One region of the Shewanella sp. SP1S2-4 genome, then DNA from elsewhere that is predicted to be linked to it. Evidence: riboswitches for the same ligand, from Rfam matches in the RefSeq annotation. Region 1 holds a riboswitch; the other holds the start of a gene.
What was found. Region 1 has a riboswitch for cyclic di-GMP ahead of gbpA (N-acetylglucosamine-binding protein GbpA). Riboswitches for the same ligand answer to the same signal wherever they lie in the genome.
Positions count from the first base shown of each region.

Region 1 (10,065 bases):
CCTTTTTTAGTTGTTTTTTTCAGTTTTTATTAGGAGTGAGTATGGATACAGTCTCAAATCCGCTGAAAACCATTAAAGCGAAGGCGCCACTGTGGTTTTACTTTGTCGCAACGCTCAGTTTATTGTGGAATATCATGGGGCTGATGGCCTTTGTGATCCAAATGACCATGACGCCGGATGCCTTGGCGCAAATGAGCCCAGATCAAATCAAACTCTATGAGACCACGCCGGCTTTAGTTGATGCGGTATTTGGCTTTGCTGTGGTGTCGGGCGTTCTGGGCTGCCTATTGTTGTTATTGCGAAAATCCCTTGCCTATAAAGTGCTGGTTGCCTCACTTATCGCGGTTTTGTTGCAAATGAGCTATGTGTTTTGCATTCAACAAGCGGCTGTGGTGCTAGGAGCTGACGCATTAATCATGCCGAGTGTGGTGGTGTTCTGGGGATTGTTTCTCGTCTGGTTTAGTCGGCTGAGTGTTACTAAACAATGGTTAGTTTGAGTCTTATTTTTGCCGAGATTGACGGGACTGGCTTAGCGCAAACTAGTTGAACTTCATCCACTTCGCAGTAAACTGCTGATTGGTTTTATTGACTAGGAAGTTGCAATGAGTATTTGGTTTAGAGCTGTCACGTTAGAGGATTGCGCGCGTTTAGATGCCGGTATGGGCGGTAAAGGCACCTTGATGCAGACCTTAGGGATTGAGATCAGTGAAATTGGCGACGATTACATGAAGGCCACTATGCCAGCGAGCCCTGCGGTGCATAACCCTTTGGGGATAGTCCATGGCGGCGCGAATGTTGCGCTTGCTGAAACCGTTGCCAGTTATGCGGCAAATTTTGCGGTGGATTTTGAGCAGTACTATTGTGTCGGTCAAGAAATTAACGCTAACCACTTACGGGCTTCCCGTAATGGGCTATTAACCGCTACGGCTAAGCCTATTCATTTAGGAAAACGCAGCTCTGTATGGGAAGTGTTAATCCATAACAGCGCCGGTGAACTGACCTGTATTTCACGGATGACGGCGGCTGTCGTTAAACGCTAAATGCAATGAGCCAGCTTATTACCTGTGGTGTGAATGGCGTATCAATCGTTTGATTTAAATAATATATGAATAGGGATTGGATATGGATAACGCGACAATTTGGGAATGGGTTGGTTATTTAGCGTCTGTGGTCGTTGCAATATCACTGATGATGTCAAACATCAAAAAACTGCGCTGGTGGAATCTTATCGGTGCGGCATTATTTGTGGCCTACGGCGTGGCAATTGGGGCTTATCCTGTTGCCTTAGTTAACTTTTTTATCGTACTGATAGACACTTATTATCTGGTTAAGCTTTACCGCGAAGCCGGCTCACCCGCCAGTTAATGGCAGCGCATTATCTTTCTCTGCTTTTTTGTACCGCACTCAGCTTTACAGTAATCTGCTTCATCCCTGCGAGCAGCCATTTGGTTTTTCAGCCACACCTTAGTGATGTGAGCGGACCATTGGCTGTGAGTCCGCGCAATCGTTTATCGACTTTGATATTTTTCTTTTAATCTTTTTTATAGATTGCACGAATCTAGTTTAATCGTTTTATTCTTTGTTGGCGATTCTCTATTCTTGCTCCATCGACAACACGTCGCCAGCCAAGGAGATAAACCATGGCCACCATTTACGATTTAATTGAAACCTGGTTAACCAGCAATCAAGACTAAGGAGCAGGGCATGAGTCAACAACATCAAACAAGTCAGTACTTAACGAGCCAAAACGGCGCCCCAGTGGCCGACGATCAAAACTCACTGTCGGCGGGTGAACGCGGTCCTTTGCTATTACAGGATTGGCATTTAATTGAAAAGTTAGCCCATTTCAACCGTGAGCGTATCCCTGAGCGTATCGTGCATGCCAAAGGTACTGGCGTTTACGGCACATTTACCCTCACTAAAGATTTAAGCGATTACACTATTGCCGACCATTTCAATGGCGTTGGTAAGCAAACCGAAACCTTTATTCGTTTCTCAACCGTCGGTGGCGAAATGGGTTCTGCCGATGCTGAGCGCGATCCACGCGGTTTTGGTTTACGTTTTTATACTGCCCGTGGTAATCACGATATCGTGGGTAACAACACGCCGACCTTTTTCTTACGAGATGGGATTAAGTTTCCAGACTTTATCCATACGCAAAAGCGTAATCCTAAGACAAACTTAAAAGATCCGCAGGCTATGTGGGACTTTTGGTCATTGAATCCTGAAGCCATGCATCAAGTGACCATTTTGATGTCGGATCGCGGTATTCCAGCCAACTACCGTCAAATGCACGGTTATGGTTCACATACTTTCTCGCTGTGGAATGCCAAGGGCGAGCGTTTCTGGGTGAAGTTCCACTTTAAATCCCAGCAAGGTGTGGTCAACTTAACCAATGAACAGGCTGATAAATTAAAAGGGATCGATCCCGATTCATCCCAGCGCGATATGGTGGTGGCGATTACTGATGGTAACTTCCCGCGTTGGACGGTTAATGTGCAGATTATGCCTGAGGCAGATGCCAATACTTACCATATCAATCCATTTGATTTAACTAAGGTTTGGCCGCATAGCGACTATCCATTACTTGAGATTGGTGTATTAGAACTGAATCGTCTGCCACAAAACTATTTTGCCGAAGTTGAGCAAGTGGCATTGGCACCGAGCAATTTGGTTCCTGGCGTCGGCGCTTCACCCGACAAGATGTTGCAAGCACGTTTATTTGCCTATGCCGATGCCCAGCGTTACCGCATTGGTGCTAACTACAACCAATTGCCAGTGAACTGCCCGCATGCCGCTAAGGCAAATCATCATCAACGTGCAGGTGCGATGGCGGGCACGCAATGCCCTTACCATGGTAGCCAAACGGGTGGCGACGCTTCGGCAAACTATGGCCCGAACAGCACTGCTGATGCTTTGGTTGAGCCAGTAAACTTTAGCGAACCACCATTGCGTTTAGAAGGTGAAGCGACGCGTTACAGTCGTTATAACCAAGACGATTATACCCAAGCGGGTAATTTGTATCGCATCTTCTCTGAAGCGGAGAAAGCGCGCCTAGTGGCAACGATTTCAGGTTCATTAAGTCAAGCGAGTTTAGATGTGCAGCAACGTATGGTGGCGCATTTTACTCAAGCAGATGCGGATTACGGTCAACGGATTAAAACGGCATTAGGCTTATAAACTGCGTTTCTAAGTCGACACTGTTTATCTCAATACAACCGTTGTAAGTAGAAAGGCCAGTGATGTTTATCACTGGCCTTTTTGTTGCCTTAATTTAATATGATCAATGATCTAGAACAGTAGTGTTGCTACGCCTAACAGTGCGAACAATACGGCGCAGCCGCGGTGTATCCACAACATAGGTAATTTTTCGGCGCTGAAATGGCCTGCGATCACCACAGGTACATTGGCAAGCAGCATGCCTAAGGTTGTGCCTGCAACCACCATAGTTAATGAATCGTATTTTGCGGCTAACACTACCGTTGCGATTTGCGTTTTATCCCCCATCTCGGCGATGAAAAACAGGATAAAGGTGGCGAGGAAGGGGCCCATTTTATAGAAACGGCTCTCTTCAGCATCGACTTTATCTGGGATTAACACCCAAAGGGCAATCGCGAAGAACGACGCGGCAACTAAATAGCGGGCAAGATCTGGGCTGACCCAGTTAATCGCCCATTGGCCAATCCAAGCGGCGGCAAAATGGTTGAATAACGTTGACAGAAAAATGCCTAAAATAATGGCGGTTTTATGTTTAAATCTTGCGGCGAGAATAAGTGCAAGCAATTGAGTTTTATCGCCAATTTCGGCAATAGCAACCGTAAAGGTTGAGGCAAGTAGGGCTTCCAAGTGTGATCCTTTAGGGGTGGTTAAGACATAAGCACAATAAACCGTCCACCCCTAGGTGCAGTCATTGTGCTCAGGTCTTGCTGGGCAAATCGATGATTTGCTGTGAACACCATGGCGTGTGGCCAAGTATGTTGATGTTCACCCTAGATGACGATGGCTCGAAATCCAGTTAGCTACTCCCCCGAAGCGAGGTGGGCATTATACCTAAGTGAACTTCGGTTTCAAGCACCAGTTTATCGCAGTAGACACGAATAGATGTTTGACAGGTGTCAGAAAAATACCGCGCAACATTCTGTAATTATATGAATATAAATGGGTTAATTTTTTGACAGCGTTGTCTTTTGTTGCTAATTTAGCCAGGTCATTTCTACTTGATTACATACTATTAACTCGTAGTGATTCGATGACACCTACCGTATTTGGCAAACTAATTGAAAAGTTAGGACGCAAAGCTTCCGGTCTAAGGTTGTAAATGGATTTTTTAGTGAACTAAGATAGCGGAGTTGCCGCAGAATTCGATTTCTGTGAAAGATAAACGACTGCTGTTTAATGCTGTTGTTTGCCCAAATACCACTTTTATACCTAAGCCCAAGCCAATACTGGCAAAGATGGGTGCAAATGGAGTGCATTAAAGTGGCAAATCCTACTGTTTTTTCCCCTGTTTCTAAATTAAGTTTATTGGCCGCCGCAGTGATGGCGGCAAATACATTTGTGAGTATTTCTGCACAGGCACACGGTTATGTTGTGGCGCCAGAGTCACGTTCCTATGCCTGTAAAACCGGCAACAATGCCAACTGTGGCGCGGTGCAATGGGAACCGCAAAGCGTTGAAGGACCATCGGGTTTTCCTGAGTCAGGTCCTGCTGATGGCAAACTGGCGAGTGCGGGTAATGGTGCTTTCTCGCCTTTAGATGAACAGAGTCCCAGCCGTTGGTCAAAGACGGATATCAAAGCGGGCTGGAATAAGTTCAGTTGGCAGTTCACTGCCAATCATGTCACCCGCAATTGGCGTTATTATTTAACTCGCCAAGATTGGAATCAAAACCAAGCTTTAAGCCGTGCGAGCTTTGACTTAGCGCCATTCTGCGTAGTCGATGGTGGCATGGTGCAGCCGCCTAAGTTAGTGACCCATGACTGTTATGTGCCAGAAGGTCGCAGCGGTTATCAAGTGATTCTAGCCGTGTGGGAAGTGGGTGATACCACTAACAGTTTCTACAATGCTATCGATGTGAACTTGGATTCGGGTCCCGTCGTACCGGGTGAATGGTTCGATGTGGGCGACATCAATCCGTCACTCGATCTCAAAGCTGGCGATAAAGTGATGACTCGAGTGTTCGATGCCAATGGTGAGCAACCGGCTAAGCAAACAGTGATTACCATTAGCGATGCGACTCAAGGTGATAAACAAAACTGGCCTTTCCTATTAGCTAGCGCGATTAATGCCCAGCAGTCTCAGTTAAAAGCGGGACAAAAAAATGCATCAGGTGTGATTGAGCCTGTGTATGGCAAAAACGACATTTTTACTGCGACGACTTCAGGTATTGAGCGTGTTGAAGTGGGATTTGATCTGGCGCCCGCACCGGGCAACAGCTTAGAAGTCACTTCACTTGCTGACGATTATCAAATTATCGACGGCGCGGCGCAGGTTCGTTTTGACGTCACCAGCAATGCTGAAATGTTAGTGTCAGCGTATTTGTTTAGCCACGATGGTACGGCTGCGGGTTTTGTCAGTCAAACCGTTAACAATACCAGCGCGAGCTTAGTGTTAGACGTGGTTGCGCCTAAAGCAGGGCATTATCACTTGCAGGTTAAAGCTGAGCCTAAACAAGGTGATGTTATTCAGCAGAACTTTGATCTTTTCTTAAAGGATCAAGCACCAGCGCCAGAAGCGGATTTTGCCTTCCCTGAAGGAGTCAAAGGTTACGTTGCGGGCACTACAGTGTTACAGCCTAAAAATGGCAAAGTGTATCAATGTAAGCCATTCCCCTATAGCGGCTATTGCATGCAGTGGTCGGCTTCTGCCACAGGATTTGAGCCAGGTTTTGGCGCTTCTTGGACTATGGCGTGGACTGAGCTGTAAATTAGCATCTTGAGTTAATCGATTCTCAACATGATGTGATTGGGCTTAAACACAGCGAATATGTTTAAGCCCATATTTAGCGCGCTAGCAACAGTCAAAGTACACGTTTTACCTCGATTCCCCCACAATGCTGAACCCCACGTATTTCCAACAAAGGTAGCGATTTTGTTGGCTTGTATGTTTTCGTTTATCACAGCGCTATTAAGTTGTTACCGTACAGTGCGCGACTTATCTTTGTTCACAACTGGCTTGCCCACTGGGTTTGGCTCTGTTAATGTCCCAAACTATCTATTTTACCTATGTTGTTATTAGGATTATCACAATTGAAAGTCATGCCACTTTTATGCAACCGATTTAGTTAGCCTCAATGGCTACTGGGTTGAAATATTCAAAAGCTATTGGGGCCAATTGATCTGCAGGAATGAGATCCGATTGGATGCTTTTTGAAGCTGCTTTAAGTGATGTGTTGCTTATTTCGATTTAAGACGCAAGGCTTTATCGGTTCAAATCTTACTCAAATAAAATAATAATTAATCATTGAACAGGACTATTGTGTGAATTCAAAAATGTTAGGCTCGATCGCCATCGTTGCCGGGACGGCCATTGGCGCAGGTATGTTAGCCTTACCTTTAGCTACCGCGGCTTTAGGTATTATTCCGGCGTTAGTGTTACTCGTCGTTATTTGGGGCGTATCTGCCTATACCTCATTACTGATGCTCGAAATTAACTTACGCACTGGCGTGGGTGATAATCTGCATGTCATTACGGGTAAATTGCTGGGTAAAAAAGGCCAGATAATTCAAGGCGCTTCTTTCTTAAGTTTATTATTTGCTTTGACCGCCGCTTATCTCACCGGTGGGTCATCGCTATTAGTGCTTAAAGCGAAGAACATGTTTGATATCGTGCTCGATAATCAAGTCGCCGTATTGTTGTTTACCCTAGTGCTCGGCGGATTTGCGGCGCTCGGTGTGGCTTGGGTCGATAAAGTGTCCCGCTTCCTGTTTTCGTTAATGATTTTACTGCTGGTGGTTGTGGTGTTATTTCTCCTGCCTGAAGTCAGTATTGCCAGCATGGCAACGGGCGCGATTGCCGAGTCGATGACCAGCAGTTGGATGGCGGCGATTCCCGTAGTGTTTACCTCTTTTGGTTTCCACGTTTGTATTGCCACTTTAGTGCGTTATCTGGATGGCGATGCAGTTTCACTGCGCAAGGTATTGTTAATCGGTTCGACGATTCCACTCGCTTGTTATGTGCTTTGGTTGTTAGTGACCTTAGGCACAGTAGGCGGCTATGAAGTCAGTGGTTTCGAAGGTTCATTACCGTCACTAGTGACGGCATTACAGGAAATTGCCCATACGCCTTGGATCAGCAAATGCATTTCGTTATTCGCCGATTTAGCCCTAGTGACCTCATTCCTCGGGGTGACCTTAAGCCTGTATGACTTTGTCGCCGAATTAACCCGTGCAAAAGAGACGCTTGCCGGCCGTATGCAGACCTGGTTGTTAACCTTCATTCCGCCAGTATTATGTGCTCTGTATCTGCCAGAAGGCTTTGTGGCGGTACTGGGATTCGCAGCTGTGCCATTGGTGGTGATGATCATCTTCTTGCCAATTGTGATGGCATTGCGTCAACGCCAAACACAACCGGGCGGTTATCAAGTGTCGGGTGGTTCTGCGGGCTTAGTGATGGCAGGTTTGTTAGGCGCTGTGATTGTGGGCGCCCAGCTATTTGTTGCAATCTAACGGCTTGGTATTTAATTCGCGGCTAGCGTCAGCATTGTAGCGAACGCCGCGGGGTAACGCTGATGGAATGTAGCTGATGGAATGTATTTGCTTTGTAAGCGAATTTTTCTGAGTCTGTTATAGAGTGTATCCGATGTGATAAAGTCAGGCCCCGGCCTGACTTTTTGCTTTTTAGGTTTTAAAGCGAGTGATGCTGGGTTTTAATACAGTGACTTAAGATAAAAACAACACGATTAAAACGAGAACATGGCCCAGCTTGCGCGTGGCTTCATTCACATAAAACGGACTTAACACAATGAAAAAATGGTTACTCACAGTTGCCGTGGCCGCCAGTTTTGGCGCTCAGGCTGACGAAGGTATGTGGCAGCCCCATCAGCTGCCCGCTATGGCCGATGAGCTTAAAGCAAAAGGGCTAGAAATTGATGCAAAATCGATTTCAAAACTCACCGAATTCCCAATGAACGCAGTGATCAGCCTTGGTGGCTGTACCGCGTCATTCGTATCGCCAAAAGGCTTGGTGGTCACTAACCATCACTGTGCCTATGGTGCGATTCAATACAACTCCACCCCAGAAAAAAACCTGCTACAAGATGGTTTTTTAGCTAAGACCTTCGCCGATGAATTACCTGCCACACCGGGTTCACGTGTGTACGTGACCGAAGATGTGACCAATGTGACTGAGCGCGTTAAAGGCGGGCTTGAAGGCAAAATAGGCAGTGACTTCTATCAAGGCGTTGAAAGCCAAGAAAAAGCCTTAGTAGCTGAATGCGAAAAAGAAGACGGCTACCGTTGCCAAGTTTATAGCTTCCACGGCGGTCTTGAATATTATCTGGTTAAACAACTGGAAATCCGCGACGTACGCTTAGTCTATAACCCAGCCGCTAGCGTGGGTAAATACGGCGGCGACGTCGATAACTGGATGTGGCCACGTCACACCGGCGATTTTTCTTTCTACCGCGCCTATGTGTCGAAAGCGGGCAAACCTGCCGATTTTAGTAGCGATAACGTGCCATACGAGCCCAAAAGCTTCTTAAAAGTATCGGCTAAAGGCGTGAGCGATGGCGATTTTGTCATGGTCGCTGGCTACCCAGGTCGCACCAACCGATATCGCACCGCCAATGAAGTACAAAATCAGTTCGAGTGGGCTTATCCAGAAGGTAAGTTATTGCGCGAGCGCTTTATTGAGATCATTAAAGATACCGCGCCAGAGGGCAGTGACGAACGTATTAAGTACGAGAGTCAAATTGCTGGCCTTGCAAACTACGCGAAAAACTTCACCTCAATGATCGAGTTTTATGGCAAATCCACCATGCTGGCGGACCGTAAAGCCCGCGAAGCTGAGCTTGCAGCGTGGATCGCTAAAGACAGCAGCCGTGATGCAAAATACGGTAAAACCTTAGCGGAATTAGATGCGTTAATTGCCAAGAGTAAAGCGCATCAAGAGCGTGACATGATCTTAAGCTACATTGGTAGCACGACTATGTTGCCAACGGCGCGCAGCTTGTATCGCTTAGCGAACGAGAAACAACTGCCGGATATGCAGCGTGAACCTGGCTTCCAAGAACGTGATATGACTCGCCTCAAAGCAAGCATGGAGCGTATCGATCGTCGTTATGCGCCAAGCGTCGATAAAGCCGTGTTATTCGATATGCTGAAACGTTACGCCGCACTGCCAGAGGACAAACGTCTACCTGCATTGGATAAAGCCTTTGGTATCGATAAAAAGTTCAGCGAAGCTAAGCTTTCGAAAACCTTAGACAAAATGTACGCCAAAACTGAGTTAGGCAAAAAAGACGTGCGTCTGGCGTGGATGGATAAATCCGTTGCCGATTTTAAAGCCTCTAAAGATCCTTTCATTCAATTCGCCGTGGCTATGTATGACACAGATATGGCAGAAGAAAAGAAAGAAAAAGAACTGGATGGCGAGCTGATGAAAGTGCGCCCGCAGTACATGGATGCCATCATTGCCTACAATCTTGAGCAAGGTAAACCTGTGTATGCCGATGCAAACTCAAGCCTGCGTGTCACTGTGGGTCATGTGAAAGGCTACTCGCCAAAAGACGGTTTAGTGGCTGTGCCATTCACTCGCCTTGAAGGCATAGTGCAAAAAGACACAGGTGTTGACCCATTCGATGCACCGAAAAAAGAGTTAGAGCTGATTAAGCAGAAGCAATACGGTGATTTCTATGTGAAAGCCATCGATTCTGTACCGGTTAACTTCCTGTCGACGTTAGACACCACGGGCGGTAACTCAGGTTCACCCACCCTAAACGGCCGCGCTGAATTAGTCGGTCTGCTGTTCGATGGTGTGTATGAAAGTATTATCGGCGACTGGGCATATGACGATAACATCAACCGTTCAATCCAAGTGGATAGCCGCTATATGTTGTGGGTAATG
Region 1 is NZ_JAUOET010000037.1:28,050-38,114, forward strand. It holds gene Q4Q52_RS20800 (hypothetical protein) at 42-497, shown strand; gene Q4Q52_RS20805 (PaaI family thioesterase) at 603-1,040, shown strand; gene Q4Q52_RS20810 (YgjV family protein) at 1,123-1,365, shown strand; gene katB (catalase KatB) at 1,705-3,180, shown strand; gene Q4Q52_RS20820 (TMEM165/GDT1 family protein) at 3,292-3,846, opposite strand; cyclic di-GMP riboswitch class I at 4,258-4,357, shown strand; gene gbpA (N-acetylglucosamine-binding protein GbpA) at 4,480-5,925, shown strand; gene Q4Q52_RS20830 (aromatic amino acid transport family protein) at 6,492-7,667, shown strand; gene Q4Q52_RS20835 (S46 family peptidase) at 7,963-10,065, shown strand, end outside.

Region 2 (10,065 bases), on a different contig from region 1:
GCACAACGGGCAGACGCGGCACATCGTTACCGCGAATATTTAACAACCAGCAGAAAGAATCTAAGGCGGCGATCAACGCGACATCAGCACCGGCTTTTTTCACTAAGGCGCCAATTTCAGTACGTTTTTGCAGACTGGTTTTACCGGCACTCTCGTTACTGAATAACGTGATTGGCGCACTCGAGGGTGCGGGGCGATCCTGCCAATGTAAATCGATAGGGTTTTGCTCAACCGCCACTAATTCGATTTGGGCTTTGTTTAAGGTCGCTTTGGCATTTTCAAACCAAGCTAAAGTATGCAAGCGTGCATCGAAGCCAACGCGTGACCCCGCTGGTAGCGTGTCACATAACCATTCAATTTGTGGCGTGTCTGTCAGGCTTTCGTAGCTGAAAAGTGCAGCATCCACTTGCAGACGAACTTGCACCGTATAACGGCCGTCGGTAAATATTGCTGCTTTATCTTTCAATACGATAGCCATGCCTGCCGAACCGGTAAAGTGGGTTGCCCAGTACAAACGTTCGTTGTGTTCTGGCACATATTCGCCCAGATACTCGTCGGCGCGGGGAATGATAAAAGCATCGAGATTGGCAGAAGATAATTCGCTGCGAATAGCGTCGAGGCGGCTGGCGATAGAATGTGACATATGGGCTCCAAGTGAGACTGGCACGCTGTGCAAGTCGGTAGGCAAAGCTTGCCTAAGGATAAGTAGGTCTATGTTGATTTGAGTTCTAACCAGCTCGGATTATCGCAAGCCTAACGCGCGAGATGCAAGGGGAGCGAATAAAGGATTTTGTATACAATCGTGAATTTGTGCTGACTGCGATGGGCAAGCTAAGCTTTTAAATCCTTAATTTATTTGTGTGACTCTTAGCATAAAACCTGAGTAAAACAAAATGTCAGTCATGTTTTTTTAGACTTGTTCCTTACAAATTAGCTACTTAAGTTTTATTCAATCGCTAACATTTGGACCCTATGCTAACATTTGCCATCTCCGCTCGGGGTCAGAGTGGGGCGCATGTATCAGTGGAGTAAGCGATGCAAATACTAACAATAGATGTGGGCGGTACGACAGCCCTGTTCGAACTTCAGCTCGCGGGACATACAGAACAATATAAAATTCCCACAGGCGAAGGTTTTAAAATTGAAGAGTTAAATAATCAAATCGCTGCGCTCGAACGCGATTACGATTTACAAGATTATCAATTAGCGATTGGCGTACCAGGACTGGTACAAAATAATCGTTTGGTTGCCTGTAAATCATTACCCGGGCTCAATGGCTTGAGCTTCGATACAGTGAAAACCCAAGGTGAGCTTAAGTTTATCTGCAACGATATGGATGCGGGTATGCAAGCCACGTGCGATGCCAAATATGCCTGTGAGTTGTTGGTCATGTGCGGTACAGGGATAGGGATGTCGATTGCGTTTAATGGGCAAGCCTTTACCGGTGCGACGGGGGTTGCAGGCGAGTTGGGGCATTGCCGCGTGATGACAGAATCAGGTGAATTTAGCTTAGAGCAACTCGCCAGTGGCGATTCTGTGCGCAGCCGTAAAATCACCACTCAGGATGATTTATACCGTGCGGGCAGTTACCTTGGTATGGGGTTGGCGTGGACCGTTAATTTATTTAATCCCAATCGAATTTGGCTCGCAGGCAACATGATGAACAATGCCCCTTACTACAAAGGTTGCCTCGAAAGTTTAAAACAAATGGCATTAAGCGCGCCCTTAGCTGAGATGAAAATCAACCGTGTCGATGATATGGAAACCTTAGTGTGCCGAGGTTTGTCTGTGATGCTCGCAAGGGATTATCCCCGCGCACAAGGATCATAGATGCTGTTTGCTTATGATTTTGAGTTATTAGAGTTCAGCGGCTCAGTGCTACTGGTTTAAGCAGTATTAGCAGCATAAATAGTGAAATTGAGAACAGGACAGATGATGCCTTTGGCTTATCGTGTCCTGTTTTTTTATGGCTAAAATAGTCAGCAAATCATTAATTATCAAAGTAAATATTAGAAATAGTTGAACTGTATTTAATTGCTTTCTTATCAGACCACTACCTTAGTTGATAATATTTTGTTGCATTTTTATTGCGCTTACGTCTATGCTGATTATCGCAATGACAACGTTGTCATCGCGTGTAAAAGGCAAACCAGTTGAAAAACTGGGACGCAAAGCCTCCGGTCTAAGGGTTCGTCTGTACCTATGATAGCGGGGATACCACAGGTTTTTCTTCGTGCAATTGTCTGTCGTGTTGCATGGTCTTAAGAGAGTGTTGTTTCCTGTCTACGCTTTGTTTGCCTTATTGATTCATATAAAAAATTCAATAGGGATATCTCATGTTCAAGACTCAAATTTCAACATCAGCCTTGCTGGTGGCATCGGCGCTGGCATCTACCGTGAGTGCCAGTGCATTTGCCGCAGCGCCCGGCAAACCGACTATAGGTTGGGGTGAAACCAAGTTCGCTATTATCGAAGTTAATCAAGCTGCTACGGCTTACAATCAGTTGGTAACCATTAAAGATGCCGCCGACGTGTCCGTCAGCTGGAACCTTTGGAGTGGCGATGTGGGCAATAAAGCCCAAGTGCTGCTCAACGGTAATGTCGCTTGGGAGGGCCCCACGGGCGCTTCGGGCACCGCTAACTTTAAGGTGAACAAAGGCGGCCGTTATCAGATGCAAGTGCAACTGTGTAACAGCGATGGTTGTACGGCGAGCGATGCCAAAGAAATCCTCGTGGCCGATACCGATGGCAGCCATTTAGTGCCACTCAATGCTCCGCTTAAAGAAAACAATCGTCCATACGTTAACAAGTCGGGCAAAGTGGTCGGCAGTTACTTTGTAGAATGGGGTGTGTACGGCCGTAAGTTCCCAGTCGATAAGATCCCAGCACAGAACTTAACTCATATTTTATATGGCTTTACCCCTATTTGTGGTGGTGATGGCATCAACGATAGTTTGAAAGAAATCGACGGCAGTTTCCAAGCGCTGCAACGTGCCTGTAGTGGCCGTGAAGATTTTAAAGTCGCTATCCACGATCCTTGGGCGGCGGTCCAAATGCCACAGGCGGGCGTGAGTGACTACTCCGATCCCTACAAAGGTAACTTCGGCCAATTGATGGCGCTCAAGCAAGCCCACCCCGATCTAAAGATTTTGCCTTCGGTTGGTGGCTGGACGTTATCTGATCCCTTCTTCTACTTTGGCGATAAAAGTAAGCGCGATACCTTTGTCGCATCGGTGAAGGAATTCCTGCAAACGTGGAAGTTCTTTGACGGCGTTGACATTGACTGGGAATATCCAGGTGGTGGCGGTGCGAATCCAAACTTAGGTAATGCCAATGACGGTGAAACCTATGTGACTCTGATGCGTGAACTGCGCGCCATGCTCGACGAGTTAAGTGCTGAGACGGGTCGTACCTATGAACTGACTTCCGCAATTGGTATCGATGCTCAAAAAATGGCAAAGGTCGATTATCAGGCCGCTCAGCAGTACATGGATTACATCTTCTTAATGAGTTACGACTTCAATGGCGGTTGGACGAACACTGAACTCGGTCATCAAACCAATCTTTATGAGGCGAGTTGGGATCCTGATACCCGCTATACCACAGACAAGGGTATTAAAGCTCTGTTAGCTCAAGGTGTTACTCCAGGAAAAATTGTGGTTGGTGCCGCTATGTACGGCCGCGGCTGGACAGGCGTGAATGGCTACACGGGCAATAACCCATTCACAGGGACAGCGACGGGCAAAGTGAAAGGCACATGGGAAGATGGCGTGGTGGATTATCGCCAGATAGTGAACGAGTACATGGGGAGCGGTTGGACTTACAGCTATGATGAAACGGCCGAGGCGCCATCTCTGTTCAAGGCATCTACGGGTGATTTAATCACTTTCGATGATGCTCGTTCCGTTAAAGCTAAGGGCCAATATGTGCTTGCCAATCAGCTAGGTGGTTTATTTGCGTGGGAAATTGATGCCGATAACGGCGATATTCTAAATGCGATGCACGAAGGTTTAGGTCATGGCGAAGGAACTACGCCACCGGTGAATAAAGCGCCGATTGCCAATGCGGGTGCGGATGTGAATGTCACAGGTCCCGCCGATGTGGTGCTAAATGGTAGCGGATCGCGCGATCCTGAAAATGAGGCACTGACGTATCTTTGGACTCAAGTGTCTGGCCCAACGATTGCCATCGCAAACGCCGATATGGCGAATGCGGCAATTCAATTGGCTGCAACGCAAACTGATGTTGCCTATAGTTTTAGTCTTAAAGTCACTGATCCAGAAGGGTTATCTGCCACAGATTCAGTGACAGTGACCAATAAGGCGGATACTCCGAACCAAGCTCCCGTGGTGAGTGTAGCTGCCACTGCAACAGTGGAAGCGGGTAAAACTGTTAGCATAGTGGCGAGTGCCTCTGATGCCGACGGTGATGCCTTAACTTACGCTTGGACTGTGCCCGCTGGCGTGTCGGCAACCGGACAAAATAGTGCCACCTTAGTGGTCACTGGGCCTAATGTCACCGAAGCGACCAGCTATGGTTTGAGCGTGCTGGTTTCTGATGGTGCCTTAGATGCGAGCGCATCGACGAATCTGACAGTGACGCCAAAAGTGATCGGTGGTGGTTGTGATGCAACCGATCCTAATGCCGGTAACTATCCTGCTTGGCAAACCAGTGTGGTGTACAACACGGGCGATACTGTGAGCCACAGTCAGTTGGTATGGAAAGCGAAGTACTGGACTCAGGGCAATACGCCAGCTCGCACCGCTGATCAATGGCAGTTACTCAGCCAAGTTGATCTCGGTTGGGATGCGAGTGTGGTGTATAACGGCGGTCAAACCACCAGCTATAACGGTCGTGTGTGGAAGGCGAGTTACTGGACTAAAGGTGATGTACCAGGCGTTGCGGCGGTATGGGTTGATATTGGCGCAGCAAGCTGTCCTTAATCATCCAACATACTAATATTATTTGAGTTATTGAGACAAAAAGCCCTGCGATAATGCAGGGCTTTTTATGACGCGATTAGGCTCATTGAAGACAGATTTAATCAATCTTAAGCAGTTCTACATCAAAAATGAGCACTGAACCACCACCAATTTTGCCCGTGCTGCGATTGCCGTAGGCGAGTTCACTTGGGATAAAGAAACGCACTTTATCGCCAACGACCATAAGTTGCACGCCCTCGGTCCAACCTTTAATTACGCGGTTAAGCGGAAATGCGATGGGCTCACCGCGATCAACCGAACTATCGAACACAGTACCGTCGATCAAAGTGCCATGATAATGCACTGTTACCGTATCGCTGGCTTTAGGGTGAACAGTGCCATCGCCTTGAGTTAACACTTGATATTGCAAACCCGAAGCTGTGGTGATAACACCTTCTTTAGTTTTGTTTTGCGCTAAAAATTCATTGCCTAAACGGATATTCTCTTGGGCGGCTTTTTGGCCGTTCATTGAGGTAAAGAAGTAAAAAATCACCCCAGCAATCACAGCAACGGCAAGTAACATTTTCATATAAAGAGCACCTTAGTTAATTTTGGCCATATTATCAGTTTTTTAGCTTGAGATGCTATCGGCACTCGCGTGTGCGTAGGGCTGGCTATCTGGTGCTACCAGTTCAACGCTTTAAAAACCCCCTCAAGACTTTATCCCGCTTTAGAGATCGCTTAACCTGTGGGCTTAAGACTCAATAAAAATTCAATAAAAACAGATAAAAACTAGAATTTAGATAATAAACAAGGAAAGTCTATGTTAAACAAAGCGGCAAAACCTCTGGTCAAACTCGTCGACCGATTCCTACCCGATCCCTATATATTCGTGCTTTTACTCACCTTAGTGGTGTTAATTGCTGCCGTGGTCGCAGAACACAAAACGCCACTAGAAGTCATTAATTATTGGGGCGATGGCTTTTGGACCTTGCTGAGTTTTTCGATGCAGATGCTGTTAGTGCTGGTGGCGGGATTCATGCTGGCAAGCTCGCCGCCGATTAAAAAGCTGCTCGATGCGATTGCAGGATTCGCTAAATCGGCACCGCAAGCCATTATTTTAGTAACCTTGGTCTCACTGGCCGCCAGTTGGGTTAACTGGGGATTCGGGCTAGTGGTGGGCGCGTTATTTGCCAAAGCCTTAGCGCGTAAAGTGAAAGTGGATTATCGGCTGCTGGTCGCCAGCGCCTATTCTGGCTTTGTGGTTTGGCATGGTGGGCTTGCGGGTTCTATCCCATTAACCATAGCAACGGCTGGGCATTTCTCTGAAGCACAAATTGGCATTATCCCAACCAGCGAAACCATTTTCGCGAGCTTTAACTTACTGTTAGTGGCGATTCTGTTTGTGGTCATGCCCTTAGTGAATCGCTTTATGCTGCCTGAAGACAAGGACAGCATTTATGTCGACCCAAGTGCCCTTAACGACAAAGGCAGCGAACCCGCAGCTTCGGCGCTGGAGCTTAACCCTGCCAATGTGAGCGAGTGTCAGCTTGAAAGCCGTCCTGCGGAAAAGCTTGAAAATAGCCGCTTACTCGGCTGGAGCGTCGGTGGCGCTGGGCTTGTGTACTTAGGCTATTACTTTTGGGTACAGGGCGGCAGCTTAAACCTTAACTTAGTGAACTTCTTATTTTTGTTTCTCGCCATCCTCTTACACCAAACGCCACGCAGTTTATTAACCAGCTTGAATGAGGCCATTAAGGGCGGCGCAGGGATTGTGATCCAATTCCCTTTCTATGCGGGCATTATGGCGGTGATGGTGCAGTCGGGTTTAGCCCAAAGTATTTCGGAAGGTTTTGTGGCCATAGCCAGTGCCGAGAGCCTGCCATTTTGGAGCTTTATTAGCGCGGGAATTGTGAATATTTTTGTGCCATCGGGTGGTGGTCAGTGGGCCGTGCAGGCGCCGATTATGTTACCCGCCGCCGAAGCCTTGGGCGCCGATGTTGCTCGGGTAGCCATGGCCGTAGCTTGGGGCGATGCCTGGACTAACCTTATTCAACCTTTCTGGGCACTGCCCGTGCTGGCAATTGCAGGCTTAAAAGCGCGGGATATTATGGGATTTTGTTTAATGCAGCTGATGATCACAGGCGTGATTATCAGTATCGCGTTGAGCTGGTTTTAAAGATAATAAACAGTGCAAAACTAAACAGGGTAATTCTATGATTACCCTGTTTTTTAGTTAAGGTTTCAATGATATTAATCGCTTGAACCATTTACTTTTTTTGTTGCTTCATCAGCAGTGATTTGACCAAATAGAGCTGACATCATATAGCTAATACGATTCGCAGCATTACCAAACTTACTCGGGTTCGCAGTATAGGGTACTTGAAACTTAACACTGCCAACTCTTTGGCCATTCTGAAATGCGTTAATTTCAGCGCTTTTTAAATATAATGCCAAGTCCCAAGTCCAATTACCTTCATATTCTAATGTGAGTTTATTTAAATCATGTTTAGAACCATCAGGCTGCACTGTGTAGGTGTAATTATTTGCTTTTAGCCATGTCTCCATTGTTTCTTGGAAGCCGTCACGTGTTTCTTTATCTTTAATAATGACTATTTCTACATTGTTAGTATTTGTTTCTATTGGTTTTGCTGTATAGCGAGGTGCGGCACAACCCGATAGTATTGCAACACCCAAAACTGCAACTAAAAATTTTTTCATAATTTAACCTTTTGTTTTTGTATTAAAATAAGTTAAAGCGTATTAGTGACAAACTTTAGATTTTCATAGAATCCATAGCTTGCTAGATAAACATATCTACGGCGCCGGTTTTTATGCCATAACCCAGCACGGCTAAGTTAGCGACAACGGTGAGCCAGAAGACGTTTCTAAATGAGGCTTTAACTGACTTGTGCCTTAACACGTTTTGGGCAAACAGGGCGCCGGGCCAACCGCCCATGAGCGCCAGCAGATGCAAAGTGCTTTCTTTAGTGCGCCATTTACCGCGTTTTGCGGCGGATTTATCGATAGCGTAGGCGATAAAGGTTAGCAGGCTCAGTGTGAGGTACATACCCGCAATGCCGTAGGGCAACATATGTTGCTGCGCTGCGCCGATTAAACCAGCAAGAAAAATCACCACCAATAACAGTGGCATAAGGCTTGAGCCTGAAGCGGCTGCATTGGATTTTTGAGCGCGACTACTTTGGGCGCGATTGTTTGTTTGAGCACTATTGTTTGAAGTGCGACTGTTCTGAGCGCGATTGTTTTGTGGTCGACTCTTTTGAGCACGATTTGTTTGAGGTGAAGCGCTGTTGCCCATTTTGGCCGGTTTTTTGTTCGTCATTATCTGGTATCAATCTCGTGTCAGTGTTTTTAAGCTTGCTTGTGTTCTTGTGATGTCGCGTATTTTTTAAACGCGAGGTGGCGCCAAAGTTTTTCCAATGGCCCTTGCTTGAAATAGCGTAAGTACAGGCTGGCTAACAGTAATTGCACTACTGAATAAACCAGTGCCATAGCCATGTATCCCCATCTGTCTAGACTCAATAGCAATTCGGGGGCGAAGTGCCTAAACACTAACACGCCAACGATGGATTGCAGAATATAGAGGCTAAAGGCGAGTTTGCCAACATTTTGCAGTGGCGTGAGTCTATTTGGATTATTTTGGCAAATTTTAACCATAATATGAATGTAAATCAGCGCCATAGGAATAGCGCTTAGCATGATTAACACATCTGAAAACGTGACTAGAATAGGGTTGTCCGTAAAGTCTAAACCGGTATCAAGTAGCGATACCGTCACGCTGGCTAGCACTAATTTCAGCAGTTGTGGTTTGCTAAAACCCCGCTCAAAAGTCCCCTGTTGATACAAGGCCATGCCGAGCTGCATCAAGCCCGCCGTAAACCACATTATGGTAAAAGGGATCACCAGCGCCATATAACCCACTTGCATCAAATGCAGAAACAGTTGGTCGGCATAGCCTGAGGTCCATGCGCTGTATTGCTCTGCAAATAGACTCGATTCTCGAGTGAAAGGTTCATCGCTGCCCGTAAGGCTAATCAGCGTGATGATCACTAAGGCGCTTAAAATAAAAATATTCGCTTTGCGCTTAAGGGCTTCAATACTTAAATCTTTGTAACACAAAGCTAAAAATCCGCTGAACCCATAGGTTAATAAAATATCACCAGGCCAGATAATGATGCCGTGGAGTAAGCCAAACACCATTAGCCATTTCAAACGTGAGCGCAGTAAAGGATATGCTTCTAGGCCTTTGGCGCTAAATCGCTGATATTGAATAAAAAGCCCGACGCCAAACAAGATGGAAAACAGACTGATAAAGCGCGCCTCGATGAAAAAGTTACTGAACACTTTGATTATGTGATCCGACAGCGGCGGCGTTTCGTGGGGCGCATAGCCAAAAAAAGTAATGCCCATAAAATAGATATTCATAAAAAATATCCCCAACACGGCTAAGCCGCGAATGGCATCGAGATTGGCATTACGCTGTGCAGGAATCGTCATGACGACTGGCTGCGTGGAGTCTGTTCTTGACCAAGGGTCTTTAGGTAAGTTGGCTGGCACGTTAGCAGAGTTCCTTTCGCTAGTAGACATGTTCCACTTTTCACTGGGATTTGGGAGGGCTAGCCTAGCAGGCGCTAGCCCCCAATGAAATACAGCCAATACAAAAAGTGAAATACAAAAAAGATAGCAAGTGAAATATAGAAAGTGATTGAGAAGAGTGAAGATCCACTACTCGCCGATATCTTCGTTCCAGAGTGTGGGATGGTTAGCGATAAAGTCGTGCATCAGTTGTTTGCACTCGGCGTTATCGACCACAGTGACATCGACGCCGCGGGATTTGACATAGGCTTCTGGCCCTTGAAAGGTGGTGTTTTCACCGACGATGACTTTAGGTATGCCATAAAGTAATACCGCGCCGCTGCACATATCACAGGGCGATAGGGTGGAATACAAGGTTGCTCTTTGGTACTCGGCGGCACTAAATCGGCCGGCATTTTCGAGGCAATCCATTTCGGCATGTAGTACTGAACTGCCTTTTTGTACCCGTTTATTGTGGCCGCGCCCGACGATTTTGCCATCGATCACTAATACCGAACCAATGGGGATGCCGCCCTCGGCGAGTCCT
Region 2 is NZ_JAUOET010000001.1:282,717-292,781, reverse strand. It holds gene Q4Q52_RS01315 (aminopeptidase P family protein) at 1-643, opposite strand, end outside; gene Q4Q52_RS01310 (ROK family protein) at 1,036-1,830, shown strand; cyclic di-GMP riboswitch class I at 2,134-2,222, shown strand; gene Q4Q52_RS01305 (glycosyl hydrolase family 18 protein) at 2,337-4,943, shown strand; gene Q4Q52_RS01300 (FKBP-type peptidyl-prolyl cis-trans isomerase) at 5,041-5,511, opposite strand; gene Q4Q52_RS01295 (TIGR00366 family protein) at 5,746-7,101, shown strand; gene Q4Q52_RS01290 (Sbal_3080 family lipoprotein) at 7,176-7,643, opposite strand; gene Q4Q52_RS01285 (DUF1294 domain-containing protein) at 7,726-8,265, opposite strand; gene Q4Q52_RS01280 (DUF418 domain-containing protein) at 8,295-9,500, opposite strand; gene Q4Q52_RS01275 (nucleoside deaminase) at 9,669-10,065, opposite strand, start outside.
Region 2: linked by a shared signal. The riboswitch ahead of Q4Q52_RS01305 (glycosyl hydrolase family 18 protein) and the one ahead of gbpA (N-acetylglucosamine-binding protein GbpA) in region 1 are both predicted to bind cyclic di-GMP.